DNA from 2 places in the Streptococcus sp. DTU_2020_1000888_1_SI_GRL_NUU_041A genome. Region 1 is predicted to be linked to the other one. Evidence: riboswitches for the same ligand, from Rfam matches in the RefSeq annotation. Region 1 holds a riboswitch; the other holds the start of a gene.
The links. A riboswitch is a leader RNA that binds a small molecule or an ion and turns the genes downstream of it on or off. The one in region 1 is predicted to bind preQ1.

Region 1 (6,652 bases):
GAACGGCTCCGCATATCGACAACCAGAGCCAATTTATCATTGTCAGTGGTCCCTTCGACCAGCTGCAAAAACTTTGGCACCAGAGTTGGCGGCATATTATCAATGGTAAAATAACCTAAGTCTTCAAAGGACTGAATGGCTACGGTTTTCCCCGCACCGCTCATTCCAGTCACAATGACAAGCTGAATTTTCTTCTCAGACATTATAATCCTTTCATCAGACAGAATCTGTCAAAGAGCTGGTTTCCCTGCTCTTTTTTAGAGAATCTCGGCAATAACCTCGATCTCAATCTTCACATCCTTAGGCAGACGAGCCACTTCTACTGCTGAACGAGCTGGAAATGCTTCTGTAAAGGCTGTTTTGTAAACTTCATTAAAGGCCACAAAATCATTGATATCACTCAAGAAGCAAGTAGCCTTGACCACATGGTCAAAGTCTGTTCCAGCAGCTTCCAAAATGGCTGAAACATTTTTCAGTACCTGCTGGGTCTGCTCTTCAATAGTCGTCCCAATGATTTCTCCTGTATCAGGAGACAGGGGAATCTGCCCGCTCGCAAACAAAAGATTGCCAACAATTTTTCCTTGAACATAAGGTCCAATCGCTGCTGGTGCTTTATCTGTATGAATCGTTTTTGCCATAATTATCACTTCTCCTACTTATTTTTTTCATTATACCATAAAAAGATGGGGGTGGCCATGTTAGGCTTACTCCCATTGACTTTTTCCTTATTTTTATTTATGATAGAAAAATGGAGAAATCAAAACCTCGGTTTTGGACTGGTTCGAAAACTTCCCAGAATAAAAAACTAAGTGCCTTTATATTGTATATAAAATGTCTTGCGCATAGTTTTTTTGCTGTCTCCTCGATTAGGCTGACAGTTAAGAGGTTGGGACCGATTGTCTCAACCTCATTTTTATTTAGGCAAAGGAGAACTCATGAAAAGAAAAATCATTATCGACTGTGACCCTGGTATAGATGACAGTCTAGCCCTAATCTATGCCATTCAACATCCCGATCTAGAAGTAGTAGCACTAACCATCGTCGCTGGAAATGTCCCAGTAGATCTTGGTGTTGAAAATGCCTTTAAAATATTAGAAAGACTGAATCGGTTAGATATACCAGTCTATGCAGGGGCAGAAAAACCTCTAGTCCGCGATTTCGTTTCAGCCCAGGATACCCACGGTATGGATGGTTTAGGAGAGAGCAGAATCAATCGGACAAGCAATTGTCAGCCCCAGCCTCAAAAAGCCTCTGAATTTCTGGCTACCTATTTCCAGAAGACTCAGGACACTTCCCTAATCGCCTTGGGACCATTGACTAATCTAGCAATGGCAATAAAGCAAAATCCCCAAATTGGAAAACATATCAAACGCTTTGTCAGCATGGGCGGCAGCTACAAATCTCATGGCAACTGCTCACCTGTAGCCGAGTATAACTACTGGTGTGACCCACACGCCGCTCAATTTGTCTATCAAAAGTTAGGCCGGAAAATCGAGATGGTGGGACTGGATGTCACACGCGCCATCGTCCTCACCCCTAATCTGTTAGAGTACATGCGTTACCTGCAGCCAGAAGTAGCTGAGTTTGTCGGTCGCATCACGCGTTTCTACTGGGACTTTCACTGGGAATATGAACACATCATCGGCTGTGTCATTAACGATCCGCTTGCTATTGCTCATTTTCTGCATGAGGATCTTTGTACGGGCTTTGACTCCTATGTCGAAGTCGTAACCGAAGGCATTGCTCTTGGACAGACTGTGGTTGATGCTTATGACTTCTATCATAAACCAGCCAATGCCTATATTGCAACTCAAGTCAGTCCCTCACTCTTCTTCCAAGACTTCTTGGCCATTCTCCTGAATCAACCTAAGGAAACGATTGCTCGAGACCTATCATCACTTTTATGAGGAAAATTTTATCATGAAAAAATCAACACCCCTTATCCTAAGCTTCTTGTCTATCTGTATCGCTCTTAACTACGTGGGAGCTAATATTGCACTATTTCTGAAATTACCTATCTATCTAGATACCTTTGGAACGATTCTAGCTAGCTTGACCTTAGGGCCTCTTGCTGGGGCTGGCATTGCCTTTCTCAGCGCCCTCATTGGCTGGATGACAACTGATATCTTTTCTCTCTACTACTCGCCAGCCGCTATCATCATTGCTCTTTCAGCAGCTTGCTTTTTTAAAGAAAAAGGAAGCTTAAAGCTCAGTCTTCTCTGGAAAACCCTATTGGTAGCCCTTCCAGGTACCCTAGTAGCCTCTGCAATCACTGTCCTGCTCTTCGGAGGCATAACATCCAGCGGATCCAGCTTCATCGTCCAAGCCCTACGGGGAATGGGAGCCAACCCCGTCCTTAGTATCGTCCTCGTCCAAATACTGACTGATTATGCAGACAAGCTTATCGTTCTAGGTGTCTGCCTAGCTGCTCTCCCTCGAATAAAAGCAGTCAGTCCTAAAATCTTTGCTTAAAACAAAGGTTAATTACCTTAACGAATACATCTTTGGCGCAAAAAAAGCAGCTGAGTAGGATTATTTCCTGCTCAGCTGCTTTTTATCTTATTCATCTTCTGCTTTCGCTAATGCTTCTCTTTCCAGACGCAGCTTACGCTTGGGATTCAGTTTGTTAAAGAGCTCTTCTAGCTTTTCTGCATTCCAGACGTCAGCTGCAGAGACAAAATTTCCATTTTCATCGCGGAAGGATATTGGTTTATCACCCATTGCAAGCCTCCTTAGTCAACGAATTCAAACTCAAACTTGCCGATGCGGACCAGGTCACCATCCTTAGCTCCGCGAGCACGAAGTGCTTCATCAACTCCCATACCGCGAAGTTGACGGGCAAATTTCATGACTGCTTCATCGCGGTCAAAGTTGGTCATATTAAAGAGCTTCTCAAGCTTGTCACCAGACAGTACCCAAGTCGCATCATCATCACGAGAAATTTCAAAGGCTGGCGCTTCTTCATCAAAGCCATAGTAAGCTTCTTCTTCCATTTCAGACTCATCATAGAGAAGAAACTCAGGCGTCTTATCCAGTAATTCTGCGGTCGCATCCAAGAGGGTCGCAAGTCCCTGCTTGGTCAGACTCGAAATTGGGAAGATTTGTGGCAACTCCGCAAATTCATCATAATTAGCCGCTAATTTCTCTTTGAATATCTTAAGATTTTCAGCACTATCTGGCATATCCATCTTGTTAGCAACAATAATCTGCGGGCGCTCCATGAGACGAAGATTGTAGGATTCTAACTCTTTATTGATAGCTAGATAGTCCTCATAAGGGTCACGCCCCTCACTAGCTGATATATCGATGACGTGCAGGATGACACGTGTCCGCTCAATATGACGGAGAAACTGGGTTCCCAGTCCAACCCCATGGCTGGCCCCCTCAATCAAACCTGGTAGATCTGCTACTGCAAAGGACTCTCCAGACTGGGTGCGAACCATGCCTAGATTGGGAACGATGGTCGTGAAATGATAGGCACCAATCTTAGGCTTAGCTGCTGTGATGACACTAAGCAAAGTGGATTTCCCGACAGAAGGGAAGCCAACCAAACCAACGTCTGCTAGGACTTTGAGCTCCAGCAGAAGCTCTCGCTCTTGACCTGGTTCTCCGTTCTCAGAAATCTCTGGAGCAGGATTTTTAGGCGTCGCAAAGCGGATATTTCCACGACCGCCACGGCCACCACGCGCTACGATAAATTCTTGACCATTTTCTACCAAGTCCGTCAGCACCTTGCCAGTCTCAGCATCACGAACCGTCGTCCCCTGCGGCACTCGAACAATCAAGTCCTCAGCACCTCGGCCATGCATGCCCTTGGTCATGCCCTTTTCACCAGATTGAGCCTTGAAATGGCGATTGTAGCGAAAATCCATCAGGGTACGAAGGCCCTCGTCTACGACAAAAACAACATTGCCGCCACGACCGCCATCACCGCCCCAAGGGCCACCATTAGGAACATATTTTTCACGGCGAAAGGCCACCATGCCATCGCCACCATTGCCAGCCTTAACTTGAATCTTGGCCGTATCTAAAAACATACTCATTTTTTCTATTCTCTTTTTCTAGTCTAAAAAAACGCCCTGAAGCGTCTGGATTAAAAGATTGCACTGAGAGCAGAAGCAAAGATTGCTCCAACTGTCACGATGAGCATGATAATCACGACTAGCATCGTCAATTTTTCAAATCCTGTTTTTTTGCGTTGTCCATTGTCACCAAAAGCCACGATAATACCCCTATCCTATAAAAATTTCTAGGTCTATTCTAACATGATTGCGCGGTTTTTTCAAATGGAAAAGCATGTAAAAAGGCTTTAAGAGAAAACTCTTAAAACCTTTGAATATTATCTAGTCTTTTTTTGAAGAAAGACATAGCTTCCAAAGCCAACTAAGATTGCCAAACCTGCAACTGACAGCCAAAGTGTCGTTTCTTGACCAGTCTTAGGCAGAACCTTTTTGTTGCCTCCTGCAGCACCTGGATCATTGGTACCGTTGTTTGAATTATTATTTCCATTCCCTGGATTGTCTGTTCCACCCTTTGGATTGTCGGAACTGTTACCAGGGGTATTGTTACCATTGCCTGGGGTATTATTTGGGTTGTTGTTTGGATTATTATTTGGGTTATTGTTAGGGTTGTTATTTGGATTGTTTGGATTGTTGTTATTTCCAGGGTTAGGTGGCTGAACTGCCTTGCCTGGATCATTACCTCTATAGGTATTTGTAAAGACTGGATCCAAATCATATTTAACAGATCCCAAAAACTCACCATTCACATCTTTAACAGTAACTGTCAGCTGAGCTTCCTTGTCATCATAGATGTAGTTAGCATCATTGCCCGGAATTTCCTTAATGCTGTAGCGGTAGTCCCCAGCTGCATTATAGTTCAAGGCTTTGAAATTGATAGAACCATCAGCTTCATTGGTAGCTGTTTGAAGTAAAACACCGTTTTCGTCAAAGAGACCAAAAGTAAATTGACCCTTCTCTAACACTTTATTAACAAGTTTTTTCTGTGCCTGAATCTTCACATCTTTTGCTAGCACAGCGCTTCCTTTACCAGAGCCCTCTTCCAAGCGGACTGACTTAGTAATGGTGCGTTCTGGGAAGCCTTTAGCTGTCCAAGATAACTTGTTGTTAACCACATCGCCCACTTTTGTACCTTCTGGTACGCGAGTAGAGTACTCGATGTACATTGGCCAGTTATAGTTATCACCAAAGTTGATGGTAAAACCGTTAGCATCGCCATTAGCGTTTTGGGTTAGGACTGCTTTGTTAGTAAAGTTATCAGCAACAGGCAGCGTCAGGATATGAGCTTCATTGCGGATACCACCAGCAACTGGAGCATAACGAACAGCCCGCAGCGTACCAGGAACCAAGGTCAGACCATCACCAAAGGTGTCTGAAATCACCATGTTGCGAAGCATGTCCTGTCTTGCATTCAGGATAATGCGCCATTTAACAATACTCGGATCAGTGCTGTCCTGGTAACCATATTTCATTTCATACTCACCAGCAGTTCCTTCTTCTTTCTGGTATTGGAAAGAAAAGTCTGTCTGACCAAATTTGAAGGAAACAGGACCTGTTTCTTTGACTTTTTCGTTATTGATACGAACATTAAAGCCCAAAGATAGCTCTTTCTTTTGGGTATAGTTTGTAAAGTAGTTACTGAAAGTCACTGTAACTGACTGAGTCGCCGGGTCAGTTTGAGCTGTACCGACTAACTCTCCCGTATGATTAACAACATCATAGACATCGAAGTTTAAGGCCGTAATCAGACTTAATTCTTCCGGAAGTTTAAAAGTCAGGGTATCCCCTTCAGCGATCGTTTGAGCCGCAGGAAATGTGAAGTTGGTTGTTACAGACAAGGTTTCATTAGTCTTAACAGTTGAGTCACTTGTTAATGGCTCACCATCCTTAGTAATGCTGGTTTGCTGACTGTATTCAGTTACTTCAGAAGCCTGAGTTCGAGCAGCAAAACCTAAACCTGTAACAATAGCTGTTAATAAGATAAGAATTTTAAAAATAATTGTATTTTTATTTTTCATCTTTTTCTCCTTTCGTAGCTTATTATACCAAGAGTATTGCAATTTATCAACATTTTTATTCATAGTGTTTAAAAATTCATAACAATGTAAAAAAACCAAGACGTTATGTCTCAGTTTCTTTACATTTATTAGTCTATTCCAATTTCATCTCGAACAACATTGGCAATGGTATCTACATAATAATTTACTTCTTCGTCAGTTGGTGCTTCAGCCATGACCCTCAGCAGAGGCTCAGTTCCACTCGGACGAACCAAAATCCGGCCATTGCCAGCCATTTCGGCTTCCATTCTCTCAATCACCGTCTTGATAGCTGGGACTTCCATCGCCTTATCCTTCATGCTGTTTTCCACACGGATATTGACCAGTTTCTGCGGATAGATGGTTACTTCAGCAGCCAATTCAGATAGTTTCTTACCTGTTTCCTGCATGACCTTGGTCAATTGCACAGCTGAAAGCTGACCGTCACCTGTCGTATTGTAGTCCATGATGATAACATGCCCAGACTGCTCGCCACCTAGATTATAGCCATTCTTGCGCATTTCCTCCACTACATAGCGGTCACCGACTGCTGTCACAGCCTTTTGAATACCTTCACGATCCAAAGCCTTATGGAAG
Region 2 (6,652 bases), 830 kb from region 1:
AGGAATGGTTTGTGACGGAAAAAGGAGAAAAACTTTATCCTTTTATCCTGGCTGAAAATGACTATTCTGAAGAGACTTCCCTGCAGGGCTTTTCTCAGGCGGAAGTTCAAGCCTTGGAGGAAATGCTGGTCCGAGTGCGTGAAAACATCACAGGTGACTGGGAAGCCGTCAAAAAAGGACAAAAAAGAAACTATTAAGATTGAAGAGGTAGAACATGAAAGTTACAGTTGAAAATGAATTTTGGCAAGTATTTCCGGAAGGTCAGATTAGTATTTTAGTGATCAAGGGGATTGATAATAGTGTGGATGAGAGTAAGGACTCATATTTCAAATCCCTGCTGGATAAGGGAGCGAAACGAGCTGAGGACTTTATCTTAGATGAGAACTTCACTCAAAATGAAGTCATTCAGGAGTGGCGGCAGGCCTTCAGTCAATTCAAGACCAAGAAAGGAGCGCGCTCCTCTATCGAGGCTCTGCTCAAGCGGGTCAGTCAGGGGCGGGAATTTCATCCAATCAATCCTTTGGTCGATATCTACAACAGTGTCTCGCTGTCTTATGCGGTTCCATGTGGCGGTGAAGATTTGGATAAGATTGTCAGAGGTCTTCATCTAGGAAAAGCCAAGGGTGGGGAAGCCTTTTTCCCGCTGGGCGCTGAGAGTGACGCACTGGCACTGCCAGAAGAAATCATCTACTATGATGAAGAGGGGGCTGTCTGCCGTTGCCTGAACTGGCGAGAAGCCCAGCGGACTATGCTGACGGAAGAGACCAAGGATGCAATCTTGGTCATTGAGTCCATCAATGAAGAGCAAGTAGCGCGTGCCCAAGCAGCTATGATAGAACTCCAGACTCTGATTGAGGACTATTTTGGTGTCAAAGGTGAAATCACCCATCTGACGCTTGATAACCCAAGCTTGGAAATCTGAGAATAAAAAAATCTGGATTAGAATTATCTGGTCCAGATTTGATATTTTAAGGTTGAAGTATCATAGTCAATTAGTTTTTCTTGTTTTCAAAGATAAAGACTTTACTGAAAACATAGTTGAGAACAATAATAAGTACTTGAGAAAAAAGTGACTCGATAGAGTTGATAAGATTGCGGTTATTGTTGACAAATTGCCCGATAATATTAGGATAAGTATCCACTAATAATTTTGCAAGAACGATGTCTAGCAAAAGAGTGCCAGAACGCGCCAGAGCAAATTTAAAAAGTCGCTTTTGCCAACCTTTGCGCTGCTGTTTAAAGACAATGGTATCATTTGTGATAAAGGCAAAAAGTACTGCTGTGACATTAGCAGTAATGGTCGCAAATAATGTCTGTCCTGTAAGAGCGAAGATAAGGAGACGAGTAGTCATATAAACAAGGGTAGCTGCCACACCAAAGAAGAGGTAGGACAGAACCTCATTGTCAAAGAATTTTTTGATTAAAGTTTTCATAAAGATAGTCTATCATATTTCTAGGATTTATGCTATACTAGTTGGGTTGCCAAATCTGTGGGGGAATCAACTAATGATGCTCCACTCATGGGGCGCAACCCTTGGCGCTTAGCTTCTTTCGCCAAGCATATTACACGCGGTAAAGCCGCTAAAGGAGAAAACATGAAACAAGAAAAACTGACAGTTCGTGATTTGGCTCAGATTGCCATTGTTGCTGCCATTTATGTAGCTCTTACGATTACGCCTCCTTTAAATGCGATTAGCTATGGTGCTTACCAGTTCAGAATTTCTGAAATGATGAACTTTATGGCCTTTTATAATCGGAAATATATCATGGGAGTGACCATTGGCTGTATGATTGCCAATCTCTATAGTTTTGGAATCGTTGATGTCTTTGTTGGCGGTGGGTCCACTTTAGTCTTCCTGTCACTAGGTGTCTATCTTTTCAGTCGCTATAAGAATCAATATCTGATTAAAGGCTTGATTCGTTTGGACCATTTCTATTTTGCAGTTTTATTCTCTATTTCGATGGTGACCATTGCTGCAGAATTACATTTCTTGCAAGGCTATCCATTCCTCCTGACTTGGTTTACAACAGCCATTGGAGAATTTGCTTCCTTGATTGCTGGAGCTATCCTTATTAACCAGATTGCAAAAAATATTGATTTGACAAAATAGGCTTTTTGTGGCTCTGATGTGTGTAAATAGACAGATTGGGAGCATTTGCATATTTTTTTACTTCATGGTATGCTAGAAGTGTACATTTAGACTAAGATTAGTCTCATTAAACTTCTTGGTAGGGGAGACCAAAAAAACAACGCAAGGAGGTTCTGTATGGAACAAAATGAGCAGCTTAGGGAGTATTTGATAATCAAAAAAGAGGCCTATCATTGGCTTCTTTGGTGGGGACTTGCATACCTTATTGGAGTGGCGGGTGTCATTATATTACTATATAATGATTTACCGTCCTACAATAGGTATTTTTCTATTCTCACGATTATTATGCTCCCTATTTGGTTTGTCGGGGCTTTTCCTCTATTTACGGCAAAAAATCAAATAGAAAAAGAGCACCCAGAATTTAAAGCTGTTAAGACCAAAGAGGTCGCGGTGCCTATGTCTATGCGGAAAAAACGTTATCTGATGCTTCTTCCAGCGCTCGCAGTTGTGGCTTTTGTCTTTGTGCAAAGCTATCAGTCGGGCATGGCAGAGAAAGAAAAAAAGGAAATCTACGAGATTATCCAACAGTATCGTAATTAAGGAAGGAGAAGAGTATGGCAAGTGATGAAGAATTGAAAAGCAGGGTAGAAAACCTGAGCGGTGAAAAGAGAAAATATGAGCGGGTGCGAAATAGTATTCGGTCGCATAGTTTGAGTCATATGCGTAGTCTGGATGATATGAACAATTTTATCGATTATTGTGAAAAAATCATCGGCATTGTAGACGGTGAAGAGGGCTATCATTACATCAGCAATCTTTCTGAACATCTCAAAGAAGATGTCAAAACGATGAAAAAATACCGCGACTATGTTCGTGACGCCAATCAGTCATTCGTCAATCTGCACAATCTTTTAGAATCGAAAATCAGTAGCCTTGACAGTCAGATTGATAGTGCTAAATCTGAATACAATGAAGGAAAATGGAATCCTTTCGAAAGAATGTGGTAATTAAGGAGGAGTGTGTATAAATGAATACAAATATCAATGATATTCAAGACCGTTATACGGCTGAGACGGTACAATACGAAAGTAGCAATATTGCTGCGGTGTTGGAAAATCTAAAAGCAGCCGTGACTTTGATAGAGACAACCATTCCTTCTAATATCTCCGCTATGGAAAGCAGTGAGAGCCTCTGGAGCGGAAAGGCTAAGGAGCAATATCTGGGGCTGAAGGATTTTCTCAAACAGTACCAAGGTGATTTTTCTTCTAGCGTGAAGGAGCTGAAAACGGCTGTTGAGGGGCTGGAAACCCTGCTCAATTCAACTTCCCAAGCCAATGTAAAAAAGGAGATTGACAACGGATGAAGACTTTTACTTTGGAGGCGATTTACGCCTTACACATGTTTAACGATTATTCGGATGACCTCTTCTTTCTGCCCCTGCCTAGCGAAGAGGGAAAAACTCGCTTGGAAAATCTGCGCCAGGTTTTAGAAAAAGGCTACGAGGACTTGGGGAAAATGGGCTTGGTGATTGATAACGAGCCGACGGAAGAGTGCGCTTATTACGGCGCTTTTCTGGAGCGTTATCACAAGGCGATTTACCATTGTCAGGTGGACAGCAATTATTTCTGCGCGCAGGAAACCGACAGCAACAAGTGGACGACGACGGTCATCAAGCAGATTGGCGATAATCAATATGTGATTGAAACTTTGCATAGCCTGGTTTTTCTGGCGCATTTGAAAGACATTCATCCGATTTTGAAGGACTTGGAAGAGAAGCGCAAGAACTACGCTTACTACAGCTGGGAACCTTTTTCGGCTTTTCGCTTACAGGCTTACTATGCCGACAATGAAGCCATTCGTTTGCAGACATTTCGGCGCAAGGAGCTGCTGAAAGACAGTCTCTTTTTGGAGGCGCCATCGGGCTTGTATGAGTTTGATGTGGCGCATGAACGCATTCGCTCGGTGGACGGTGAGGAATTACGAGATGAGATTATCCACGATTTGAAAGTGAGGGTGTAATATGGCAGACAAAATTAGTATTGACCTAACGCAGCAGGAACAGCTTTTGCTCCATATCCGAACTATGGTCACTTCAGCAACCCAGCTGAGTACGAAATTAAAAGAAGGAGTTGACGGCTTGCCTGCGCTCACTTCAAAGGGAGAAGTGCATAATCGTATGGTTGGAAATGAGAATCAGCTGATTCGATTTGTCACGAAAGCGCAGACTTTTCAGACTTTGACCGAGGTCATATTTAAGCACACACAGACCACCTATAGCGAATTTATTGATACTGATAAGATACTGGCTATGGACATCGCCAACAGTATTTTATATAGCTCCGAGACTTCTGCTGAGGACAAGCAGGGGATAAAAGACGATCCTAAGGGCTCTGTTGACAAGCTGAAAAAATCTATTCAAGACGAGAATGGTGAAATTCACAAGAATATGAAGGGGACCAAGTCTTCTGATATTATCATCGGTACTGGTGGAGCCTGATAGAGAGGAGTTACAATGGCTAAATATTATACGAATGAACCTGACTTTAAAGAAGGCTCTAAGACGGGTTGGTTTCACAGCAACATCAACTGCGTAAAGGACTTGCTACGCGATATTGATGAAGTGTCAAATAAGGTCAATTCTGAGGGCTTAGCTCATCTCTATGTGGCAACGGGAGAAGCGACTTTGGGGCGTGACATGCCCGTCGGTCCTTTTGAAGATGCGGAGCACCATGCTCTTCATCGCTTGGATGCCTCTAAGAAAGTCCACAAGGAAATCGTCCAAAATATTGACGGGAAATTCTTTGAGGGTTTGGATAATGCTTTGGAGAGTCTCAATAAGGTCAACGAAGGGAAAAACCAGTATAAGAGTAAGTATTTGACTTATACGAAAACCAACACGGCTTACGATGAGTACGGGACTGCGATAGAGTACACCACCACAGAGCACTACAGTATTTCGGATATTGTCAATAGCGACAAAACACCGATACCCGCTGCCAAGGAACTCTACGATGTTAAGCTCAAGCTGGCAAAAGAAGGCTTGGCGAAAATTGAGAAAGAAGATCATGAGAATTACGAAAAGCTCAAGGGCTTGAGCGACCAACAGCTCATGGAAGCTATGTTTCCGACGCAAGTCGGCGAGTACGAGCGGGCGCGCTCGACTTGGAAGGAGAACAACAAAGGCTGGTTGCAGTGGGTTGAAATTGGTGGTAAAATTATAGCAGTGGGTGCCATTATCGCAGGGAGCGTCCTGAGTGGCGGTACCCTAGCTCCTATCCTTATCGGAGCAGGGACTGCTTATCTGGTGGCAGATAGCGGTTATCAGGCGATTAGCGGGGAGACCATTTCGGGGAAACGGTTGACTGACGGGGAGCGTATCTGGGCAGGTGTGGACGCAGTCTTGACGGCAGCGACCGGTGGCTTTGCGACCTATGCCAGCGTGCTTGCCAAGACAGGGAAAGCCGCCTCTACGACGGTACAGACGGTAGGCAAAGCTGTCAATTATGCCGACGATGCCAATGACATCGCTCATACGGTGACCGCGATGCAGGATGACCCCTTGGGCGCAGCACTCCAGTTTGGAATAGGGCGTGCGATTGGTCATGGAGCTACTGCTCTTGGAAATAAAGCCCGAGCAAGATTTGGCAAGGGTGGCAGTGGAGCTGATGTGGACTTGCCAAGTAGTGGGAAAGGTGTGGATCTGCCAGCGGGCAATGCAGGCTTGAAGACCCATGCGGACACAGATGTGGATCCGTCTACGCTTGGTACAGGCAAGAAGCCAAAACCAGAGATTCAAACGCCCCAACATCAAGAAATACCAAGTCCAAGCAAGAAACCAGAGCTTGATGTGATGAAGACAAGCAAGCCTGAGATTGACCGTGCAAGCAGTCCAGAGATAACTGGTCCAAATAAGAAGCCAGAAATTGATACCACTAAAACGGCGAAACCCGAGATTGACAATCCAAGCCGTCCAGCGGTGGATAAGACCAACAGCGAGTTGGATACAGGTAAGCCCGTGAAGCCGGAGGTCAGCCAAGCTCGTCCGAGCGAGGTGGTGTCACCAAACAGCCGTCCGAAAGAAGTGGACGTGACCAAGAAGCCCGATATCGAAGTGACTCGCCCAGCCGAAGTCAATCCGACCAAGGTTAAGCCAGAAATGGAAACCAAGGTCAAACCAGACATTGACGCAGCTGCGGCTAGTGCCAGCGCCGTTCCGAAAGTCAAGGCGCAAGAACCCGACCTCCCCAAAGCCGGACAACCCGAAGTCACTCCTGATGCCGGCAAGAAGGTGCAGAAGCCAGAAGAGGTGGATACCGAAGCAACTAAGGCTGGTATAGGAATGTCGGAAGATGCAAATTATGCACAAAAGACATATGGTCACTCGTTCAGTCAAGAAGGACAGAAAATATATTCTGAATTAGCAGGGGAACCTATAAAAACAATTGATGATTTAGTTGATGCAATAAAATCGGGTAAAATAGATATTAAAGACTTACCGGTTGAATATATCAATCGCGATGGAAATACTTTGATATTGAATACTCGTACATCACAGGCTTTAA

Region 2: linked by a shared signal. The riboswitch ahead of RSK81_RS08185 (QueT transporter family protein) and the one ahead of RSK81_RS04270 (nucleoside hydrolase) in region 1 are both predicted to bind preQ1.

The regions. Positions count from the first base shown of each region.
Region 1 covers NZ_CP135591.1:833,330-839,981, reverse strand. The annotation lists gene rapZ (RNase adapter RapZ) at 1-203, opposite strand, end outside; gene RSK81_RS04275 (RidA family protein) at 258-638, opposite strand; PreQ1 riboswitch class I at 771-815, shown strand; gene RSK81_RS04270 (nucleoside hydrolase) at 936-1,907, shown strand; gene RSK81_RS04265 (ECF transporter S component) at 1,921-2,472, shown strand; gene RSK81_RS04260 (hypothetical protein) at 2,560-2,721, opposite strand; gene obgE (GTPase ObgE) at 2,733-4,043, opposite strand; gene RSK81_RS04250 (DUF4044 domain-containing protein) at 4,094-4,222, opposite strand; gene RSK81_RS04245 (Ig-like domain-containing protein) at 4,340-6,100, opposite strand; gene glmM (phosphoglucosamine mutase) at 6,166-6,652, opposite strand, start outside.
Region 2 covers NZ_CP135591.1:1,660,696-1,667,347, reverse strand. The annotation lists gene RSK81_RS08200 (MarR family winged helix-turn-helix transcriptional regulator) at 1-197, shown strand, start outside; gene RSK81_RS08195 (B3/4 domain-containing protein) at 215-922, shown strand; gene RSK81_RS08190 (GtrA family protein) at 993-1,433, opposite strand; PreQ1 riboswitch class II at 1,462-1,598, shown strand; gene RSK81_RS08185 (QueT transporter family protein) at 1,596-2,111, shown strand; gene RSK81_RS08180 (hypothetical protein) at 2,268-2,690, shown strand; gene RSK81_RS08175 (hypothetical protein) at 2,705-3,097, shown strand; gene RSK81_RS08170 (hypothetical protein) at 3,118-3,453, shown strand; gene RSK81_RS08165 (hypothetical protein) at 3,450-4,109, shown strand; gene RSK81_RS08160 (hypothetical protein) at 4,111-4,587, shown strand; gene RSK81_RS08155 (hypothetical protein) at 4,603-6,652, shown strand, end outside.